3 regions of the Virgibacillus sp. DJP39 genome follow, and region 1 is predicted to be linked to each of the others. Evidence: riboswitches for the same ligand, from Rfam matches in the RefSeq annotation. Region 1 holds a riboswitch; each other region holds the start of a gene.

Region 1 (3,140 bases):
CCTTCATATACTTAATTCTTCGTTGTGCTGATGTTTGACTGACTTGTTCATCTGCATGATAGGAAGATCTGACGAGTGGACCGGATTCACAATGCTGGAATCCTTTTTTTAGTGCTATCTCCTTTAGCTCAGCAAATTCATCTGGATGGTAGTATTTTTCAACCTTTAAATGTTTTTTAGTAGGCTGCAGATATTGTCCAATGGTCATTATATCTACATTATGTGCCAAAAGGTCATCCATTGCTTCCATAATTTCCTCTTTCGTTTCACCTAGCCCAACCATGATACTGGATTTTGTAGGTGTCTTAGGTGCAATTTCTTTGACCCGTTTTAGTAACTCCAGGGAACGGTCATACATAGCACGAGCACGTACTTTTTTTGTCAATCTTCGTACTGTTTCAATATTGTGGTTAAAGATATCAGGTTCACTGTCCATCAATGTATGCAGGCTCTCGTAATCACCCTTCATATCAGACGGCAGGATTTCAATTGTACCACCGGGATTTGCTTTACGTATTGCGCGGACAGTTTGCGCAAAAACTGCTGCACCGCCGTCCTTCAAGTCATCTCGGGCTACAGCGGTTACTACAGTGTGCTTTAGACCCATGATTCCCACTGTTTCTGCCACACGTTCAGCTTCGCCCCAGTCAAGTTCATTCGGTAAGCCTGTTTTCACAGCGCAGAAGCGACAGCCTCTTGTACACGTGTCCCCTAGAATCATAAAGGTAGCTGTTTTTCTCTCACTCCAGCATTCGTGGATATTTGGACAGCGCGCCTCCTCACATACGGTATTTAATTTTTTCTCACGCATTAATTTTTTTAGACCAGTGTAGGATTTGTTGGTATTAATTTTCGTTTTAAGCCATTCTGGTTTACGTATGTATTCTTCTTGTTTTGCCACCCGTCACACACTCCTTTGATGATATAAATTCCATTCTTCTACAGAATATTTAGTCCTGGCCAAATCGTGAACTTTTTCCCATTGACTCTCTGTAAGCTTAAGCGGAACAAAGTCCATGTTAAGTCCAGTCTTAAACCCTTTAAGAAATGCTTCCTTTAGGTCCTCGTATGTATGGTTCTTCATGGTGACTTCGTTAATTGTAATTGCTTTCTTAGAAAAAGCATTACGCTTCATTGCTCGAATGTTCTCGTTTGGGAAAATAAATAAATCAAATAACATACTTTTATCAATACTCATTGGAATAGATCCATGCTGCAGAAGAACACCTTGCTTCCGTGTTTGCGCATTTCCTGAAATCTTTTTGCCGTCAACGACCATTTCATAGAAGGCAGGCTTTTCAAAGCAGACATCCGTTCGTTCTGTACTTTTCTTAGGTGTAGCATAATCTGCATGGATTCCTAATTGCTTATACCCTTCTAAGATTCCTTTTGACAAAACATAATAAGCCGCTTGGATGGATGTCGGAATATAGTCCCTGTCTTCTGAAACGACAATACTATAGGTCAACTCATCATCATGCAGCACAGCACTGCCACCAGTCAGGCGACGTACAAATTCACAACCATGACGTTTCACATTGGAAAAATCAATTGAACGTTCAGTATTTTGAAAATGCCCCACAGAAAGACTAGGTTTCGACCAACCGTAAAATCGCAAAGTAGGCGGAATTTCCCCCACACTATGCCAATCAAGCAACAACTCATCCAACGCCATATTAACCGACGCACTACTATAACCCGTATCAATAAAAGCCCAAGTTTCAGAATGACTCAAACAAACACCCCCTCTTGGTGCCAGGCACTTTTACTAGTAACCGGTAAAAGTGCCTGGCACCTCTAATTATTTTACCCAAATAAAAAAACTGCATTCCTTTTGTTATTGGAGTGCAGTCTGTTCGGTTCTGTGTATATACTTGGGTTAAAAATATACACAGTACAGTCAACGACACTTCCTCACGCTAGTATTACCTTAGTTCGAGTATAAGGGTCAGAACACTATTGTTCTTCTCAGCTGTAAATTGCTCCCCTAGTGTTAATATTTAATTTCTACGTCTATCTTAATAAAGCGAAGAGCGAAAGTAAAGGCAATTTAAAAAACTAGCTGTATTTTCCTAGGAGTGTGCGATATACTTAGTGAAATTATCTAGGAGGTAGTACTCATGATTACTTATCCATTTTTAACAAAGGGAAGTACAGTTGGAGTTACTGCGCCGTCATCCGGGCTAGAACCTGAGTTGCATGACATGTTAAAAAAAGCTTGCAAGCGTAGTGAAGAAAAAGACTACCCAGTAGTGTGCGGAGAGACGGTTTGGACACAGGTTAGGGGAAAGTCAGCATCAGCTGAAGTAAGAGCAAAGGAATTTAATCGTATGATGAAAGATAAAACGATTGATTTTATAGTTCCCCCTTGGGGAGGAGAACTGCTTATTGAAATAATTGATAAACTAGAATATAATTCCTTTCAAAAAAAGTGGATACTCGGGTATTCTGACACGAGTGTCTTACTGCTTGCAACGACATTAAAAACAGGCATGGCAACTGCTCATGGTACTAATTTCGTTGATTTACGCGGAGAGTATTCAGATGAAACAACAGCCAAGTGGGAGAAGGTTTTATCAACAAAACAAGGGGATTCCATTAAGCAGTATTCATCTAAAAAGTTCCAAAGAAAATCGGATCATGATAATCCCTCGCCAGAAGTCTTTCATTTAACAGAGCAAACGAAATGGAAGCCGCTTTCAGGTGAATATGCTTTTATAAAAGGTAGATTGTTAGGTGGGTGCATAGATGTAATTAGACATTTGATTGGTACTCCTTATGGAGATATACAACAGTTCCAAGAGGAAACAATCAGTAATGAGCCAATTCTATGGTACTTTGAAAACTGTGAGCTGAATACAACAGATTTAAGAAGGACACTATTTCAAATGAAACTAGCAGGGTGGTTTAAAAATTGCTCTGGTATTATGTTTGGGAGAAGCAGCGCGAATGACCCGGTTGAAAATTATGATGTACTGGATGTTTATAGGGATGTGGAGAACGAACTGAATGTCCCAATAGTTTATGACATCGACTGTGGGCATGTTCCACCACAAGTCACGCTTATTAATGGGGCCTATGCTGAGATTGAAGTGAAGGCAGGCAAAGGACAAATCGAACAATGGTTTAAGTGACATTGT
Region 2 (3,140 bases), on a different contig from region 1:
CAGAGGAAGAAGTGAAGGCAAAGGCTATTACTCAAAACTTCACCTTAGAAGGGAAGAAAAATGATGCTAGATAAAAAGATCCTTCGTTTATATTTTATTCTAGGCAGTGTGAACACTTCTGAAAATCCTGCACATGTACTGCAGCAAGCAATAGAAGGAGGCATTACAATCTTTCAGTACAGAGAAAAAGGGCTCAATGCAAAAAGCGGGGTTGGTAAATTAACGTTAGGAATTGAGTTGCGAAATACTTGCCTTGAAAACAACGTTCCATTCATTGTCAATGATGATATTGAGTTGGCTATTAAGCTTAGAGCTAATGGGGTTCATATTGGCCAGCAGGACGAAAATATTATAAAGGTGAAAGAGCGTTTGCCCAAAGGTATGTATGTGGGCGTTTCAGTGTCAACTGTTGAAGAGGCTATCCTGGCAGAAGAACAAGGTGCAGATTATCTTGGAGTTGGACCTATTCATGGAACGTCTACTAAGGAGGACGCACTTAAGCCGATTGGAATAGAAAGATTAATAGAAATCAGTAAGAATGTAACCATTCCAATTGTAGCGATTGGTGGAATTAAAAAAGAGAATGCAGGAGAAATCATCAATGCAGGAGCGACTGGTATATCGGTAATTTCGGCAATTAGTCAAGGAGGAACTTATAAAAAAGCAGCGCGTGATTTAGAACTAGCTACAAGAGTGCTCAACTAATAATGATTGTTTATATTAAGGGGGGTGATGGGGTCACTAGAAAATCTTTAAAGGAGGTGAATAGGTGTATAGCACAAGACTTTTAACAACGATGGCGGTGTTTATTGCTCTTGGTACAATTGGAGCCCAGTTACTTTGGTTTCCAGCTGGAATAGCCAAAGCGTACCCTGCTCAGCATGCAATCAATGTAATGGCGGCAATAATACTGGGTCCTGGACCAGCGGTGGTTATTGCGTTTATGACTGGGTTAATTCGTAATATGCTAGGGCTTGGAACGTTGCTTGCTTTTCCTGGTGGTATGATAGGTGCGCTTCTAGCGGGATTATTATATAAGAAATTTAAACGGAAGATATTTGCTGTTGTGGGAGAAGTGGTTGGAACTGGAATAATTGGTTCTCTATTTTCGGTACCATATGCAAATCTACTAATGGGTAGCTCACTTGGTGCATTTATATTCTTACCATCATTTTTGGTGAGTAGTATTTCAGGAGCAATTATTGGTTACTTAGTTATGGTTAGGGTTAAGAACGTAAGTCCATTGAATAACACATAAGAAAATTTCGGAACTACTAGGGGTGCAGTATGCTGAGACAAGGAAACGCCTTGATCCCTTTGAACCTGATCTGGATAATGCCAGCGCAGGGAAGTAGCGAGGAAGTATCCTCTATTTATCTACTTTATCTTTCTTCTAGTAGCTTCCAAACACATTTCCTTAGGAGGTATTACATGACTTTTTCTGAAGCATTACGTAACGAAAATCAAGATGTGTATGAAGCGATTTTCAATCATTCCTTTGTTCAGTCGATTGGAAGAGGGGATGTGCCAAAAGAGGCACTTGCACACTATATAAAGGCAGACTATGAATACTTAAATGCTTTTATCCATATTTATGGGATTGCAATCTCAAAATCAAAAAACCGGAAAGATATAAGCTTTTTCAACGACCAAGTCGACTTTGTGTTAAATAGTGAAATCCATCCCCATAATAATTTTTGTGAGCAAATTGGCGTTAAATATGAGGAGTTACAAGGCTATCCGCTCCCACCAACAGCAGACCATTATGTAAAACATATGATGTATCATGCTTGCACGGGAAGCCTTGGTGAAGTGATTGCAGCGCTTTTGCCATGTCCATGGACGTATTTAGAAATTGGTCAGGAACTAATGAAAGAATATCAGCCCAGGAAGGACCATCCTTTTTTTCCGTGGATTTCCTTTTATGCAGATGAACGGGTAGCAGAAACCACGTTAAAAATGCGCAATATATTGGATCGATTAGCCGCTGAAGCCAGCCCAGCGGAACGAGAAAAGATGAAATCTGCATTTCGTAAAAGCTGCCAATTGGAATTGTCCTTCTGGGAAATGGCATACACTTGTGAAAAATGGCCTGTTGGAGAATATATAAAAGTAGGAGAATAAGGGCTTGTAAAGGGTGCCCCCAATTGGGAGGCATCTTTTTCATGATTAATTAACATTTTTCGGGCGGTGCCAGGCACCATTATGAACTTGCATTATTTTCCACATGGTAATATACTAAGTTACAACACTAATGTACTAACTTGGATGGGAAGAGGGTTAAACTTGATTCTTAACACAGACAGCACGAAACCAATTTATATACAAATTGCGGAGTGGATTGAGGAAGAGATTTTGAATGGAACGTTTGAAAAGGGTGAGAAGGTTTATTCGCAATATGCACTTGCAGAAATGTATACGATAAATCCTGCCACAGCAGCGAAAGGATTAAATATTCTTTCTGATGAGAACATACTCTTTAATAAGCGTGGACTGGGCAAGTTTGTGGCAGATCATGCAATTGAGATTATCACGAAAAAAAGAAAGGATAAGAACCTAAAAGGATTAGTAAAAGAGATTGTGTTAGAAGCGGAACGTTTGAATGTTAACGAGGATGAACTAGTTGTCATGATCAAGTCTTTCATGAATGAACGTAAGGGGGAAACTGAGTGAATATAATTGAATGTACAAATTTAACTAAAAAACACGGTAGAACGATAGCCTTAAACGGGATATCCATGTCTATTACAGAAAATAAAATTACAGGGCTTATCGGGGCTAACGGAGCAGGAAAAACTACATTGCTGAAAATAATTGCTGGATTTTGGCGAAAAACTTCTGGTGATATTAAGGTGTTTTCGGAACAGCCATTTAACAATATCAAAACTTCAGCTAACACAATTTTTATTGATGATCAAATGGATCTTCCTACTTCATTGACACTTTTGGAAATACTGCATGAAGCTGGAAGGTTATATGAAAAGTGGGATAAAGATCTTGCCTTTCGTCTTCTTGATTATTTTTCGTTTAACCCAAACCAATTCCATAGTCGTCTGTCAAAAGGAAAGAAAAGTACGTTTAATATAATTCTTGGTCTAGCATCACGCTGTTCGTTAACTATTTTCGATGAACCGACGACT
Region 3 (3,140 bases), on a different contig from region 1:
AACGTGGCCCAGCATACTGCTGATTGTTTCACGCGCATTCTGCTCCGAATCCCACAAACCTATGCGCAAGTTAGGATCATAAGAGACAATCATTTCATTCTGTTTTGCCAGCTTAACCGCGTAGTGAGTGGCTTCCTTGGCTGGACTACTAATTAAAGAAATCGAACCAATATGTAAAATTTTATTGTCGTTAAAATCCGACTCGTTAATTTCCGATTCCTCGAGAAACCGATCAGCGCTCGGATCTATGTAGAAGTCGAAGCTCCTTTCTCCGTCTTCTGCATTCGTTACAAATACGACACCTGTGCGCGTCTCGGCAGAAAACTGAACTCGTTTAGCATCCACGCCATAATCATGAAGCGTTTTTTGCAAAAAGCGACCTAATACATCATCTCCTATTTTCCCAAGAAATGTGGATTTTCCTCCCAGTCTCGCTATCCCAACTGCAACATTGGCAGGCGCCCCACCCGCACGCTTATGGTAGGTTTCGTTTGTTCCATCAGTTGGAATAAAGTCTATTAATGCTTCTCCTAATGAAATAACTCCGTCTTTCATTTATTTTTCCTCCTTGGTAGTTATACTAGTATTATTAATTGAAAAGACTCTATTGCTATGTTGCTTATAATAAATTATATTCTGTGTTTCATCATTCAAAATTATGAAGAAGTATTGTACTATTATGGTATGCTTTACAAAAACAATCAAGGTGAATAAAGCTTATGGGGACTAATGCTAACAATTAAGGAAATTGCAGCACTTTCCTGTACAGTAAACAACTCTAATGCCAGGGTTCCTATTTTAACAAGAGGAGACCAGACTTTTCTTTATCCTCTTTACAATTTAAAACTTACTCGTTAAGATAGAAGTAGAAAAACTGCATAGTAACCTTTCACTAGGGGAGCTGATTAATCGGCTGAGAAGAACTGTTCTGTTCTGACCCTTTGCACCCGAACTAGATAATACTAGCGTGGGGAAGTGTGGTCGAAGCGTGTATTACTTTATTTTCTCATACATACTAACAGACTGCATTCCACGGGGATGCAGTTTTTTTGTTCGTAGAAATTTATTTGGTGCCCCACCTGTCTAGTAGTGCCAGGCACCGCAAAAGGAGGAGTTTTTTATTATGGTAGTTCAAAATTGTTCGGATTCTGGTATTGCTGGGTGTAGTTTTTCTATTCATCCGATGAGTGATGGGTTTGTGGAGATTATTACGGCAGCTCTTGCGAATGTGGATACTTCTAAGGTTTGGATGGATACGGATGATGTTACGACAACTGTGCGCGGGAGGTTAACCCATGTTTTTGACGTGACGAAATCCATTTATATTCAAGCAGCAAAGACCGGTGAGCATGTTGCATTTGAGGCAACTTATTCATTAGGGTGTCCAGGAGACTCTGCGGGAGATGTTTACATGGCAGAAGATGATATACCCGTAAACAGCCCTCAGGTCAGTGATATCAAGCAACCAGCTGCGGCTAAATTTTCTCTTTATCCATTGGGTGGTGGTAACTACATGGATGTCATTATGGAACAGATTGAAGCGATGAAAAAGCATGTAGATGTTTCGCATGCACATTATTCTACCCGCTTGGACGGTGAATCGGTCAAAATTTTTGATGGATTAGAACAGGTCTTTAATGCGACAGTGGATGGTGGGTCAAGTCATACCGTAATGACAGTCTCAATCTCAGCAAATAGTCCATCGACTAAAGGAGTGGGTGAACATGAATAATTGGCGGTTTAAAGAAATTGTAGTCATGTCGGCACTGGCGGTTGTATTCGGGGTTGTGTATTTAGCATTTCTCCCTGTTGGAAAGATTCTTGTAGGGTTCTTTGGCCCAATTGGTTATGACCTTATATTTGGAATTTGGTTTATCGTATCTATTATTGCGGCTTACATTATTCGTAAACCAGGAGCTGCATTCATGTCTGAAACCATTGCTGCTATGATTGAGGTTATGCTTGGCAGCGCGGTCGGTCCAATGCTAATTATTTCTGGAATGATTCAAGGTTTAGGTGCTGAATCCGCGTTTGCAATGACCAGGTGGAAAAACTACTCTACATGGGTGTTAATGGCTTCCGGTGTTGGTGCAGCTGTATTTAGCTTTGCATATGGCTACTTCCTAAGTGGGTTTGCTGCCCTTTCTACTCCTTATGTAATAGGTATGTTTGTTGCACGCATGATAAGCGGTGCGTTACTTGCTGGATTACTCGGAAAGGCCCTAAGCGATGGTTTAGCTCAAACAGGAGTCTTGTCCAGCTACGCTTTAGGAAAAGAACATAGAAAGAAACGCGCAGCATGAAGAAAGATTTCATTTTAAGTGTACAACAACTGTCCTTACGATTTGACACTCCGTTGGATCAGGATACCTTATCAAAAGTTAGCTTTGAATTAAATAGAGGCGAAACACTTCTATTACTGGGTCCAAGTGGATGCGGGAAAAGTACGTTGACTTTTTGTTTAAACGGTTTGTACCCCCGTGAATTAGATGGAACGATGACTGGCGATGTCATGATCAATGGTAAGAAATCAACGGAATACAAGCCTGGTGAATTAAGTCGTCATGTGGGTGTTGTATTTCAAGATCCAGAAACACAGTTCTGCATGCTTACAGTAGAAGACGAGGTTGCGTTTGGCTTGGAAAATATACACGTTCCACATGATGAGATGGAAAATAAAATAGACAAAGCACTTTCACTTGTTAACTTAGCACCCTATAAGAAATCAGATATCGCATCTCTTTCTGGTGGTCAAAAACAAAAGCTGGCTTTAGCCTGCATCTTGGCCATGGAACCGAGTTTACTAATCCTGGATGAACCAACTGCAAATTTAGATCCTCTTGCTACGAAAGATTTGATTGCAACCATTCAGAAGTTGAAACAACAAAATGACTTTGCTCTGATAGTCATTGAACATCAATTAGACGGTTGGATGGATCTCTTTGACCGCAGTCTTTTACTTAATAGATCTGGAGAAGTCTTCTATGATGGCTCACTTCGAACCGGTATCAATCGTCTTTTACCGCTCCTGGAAGAGCAAGGTATCTGGCTGCCAAAAGTTACCCAATATGCACTACAACGAGGCAATTCAGGAAATTTTATCCCGCTGACTATCAGGGAATTTGCAGAGCAGATAGACC

Evidence for each region. A riboswitch is a leader RNA that binds a small molecule or an ion and turns the genes downstream of it on or off. The one in region 1 is predicted to bind thiamine pyrophosphate.
Region 2: it holds a riboswitch for thiamine pyrophosphate, as region 1 does, so the genes downstream of both, tenA (thiaminase II) here and ACOI1D_RS06200 (lipoate--protein ligase family protein) in region 1, are expected to answer to the same signal.
Region 3: it holds a riboswitch for thiamine pyrophosphate, as region 1 does, so the genes downstream of both, ACOI1D_RS15845 (YkoF family thiamine/hydroxymethylpyrimidine-binding protein) here and ACOI1D_RS06200 (lipoate--protein ligase family protein) in region 1, are expected to answer to the same signal.

What each region holds. Positions count from the first base shown of each region.
Region 1 covers NZ_JBMERP010000012.1:532-3,671, forward strand. Annotated here, with positions in the region: gene lipA (lipoyl synthase) at 1-901, opposite strand, end outside; gene ACOI1D_RS06200 (lipoate--protein ligase family protein) at 905-1,675, opposite strand; TPP riboswitch at 1,895-1,999, opposite strand; gene ACOI1D_RS06205 (S66 family peptidase) at 2,121-3,134, shown strand.
Region 2 covers NZ_JBMERP010000026.1:27,844-30,983, reverse strand. Annotated here, with positions in the region: gene thiM (hydroxyethylthiazole kinase) at 1-74, shown strand, start outside; gene thiE (thiamine phosphate synthase) at 61-705, shown strand; gene thiW (energy coupling factor transporter S component ThiW) at 770-1,258, shown strand; TPP riboswitch at 1,267-1,367, shown strand; gene tenA (thiaminase II) at 1,432-2,124, shown strand; gene ACOI1D_RS10495 (GntR family transcriptional regulator) at 2,287-2,673, shown strand; gene ACOI1D_RS10490 (ATP-binding cassette domain-containing protein) at 2,670-3,140, shown strand, end outside.
Region 3 covers NZ_JBMERP010000060.1:5,079-8,218, reverse strand. Annotated here, with positions in the region: gene ACOI1D_RS15850 (aminoimidazole riboside kinase) at 1-555, opposite strand, end outside; TPP riboswitch at 885-991, shown strand; gene ACOI1D_RS15845 (YkoF family thiamine/hydroxymethylpyrimidine-binding protein) at 1,124-1,732, shown strand; gene ACOI1D_RS15840 (ECF transporter S component) at 1,725-2,303, shown strand; gene ACOI1D_RS15835 (ABC transporter ATP-binding protein) at 2,300-3,140, shown strand, end outside.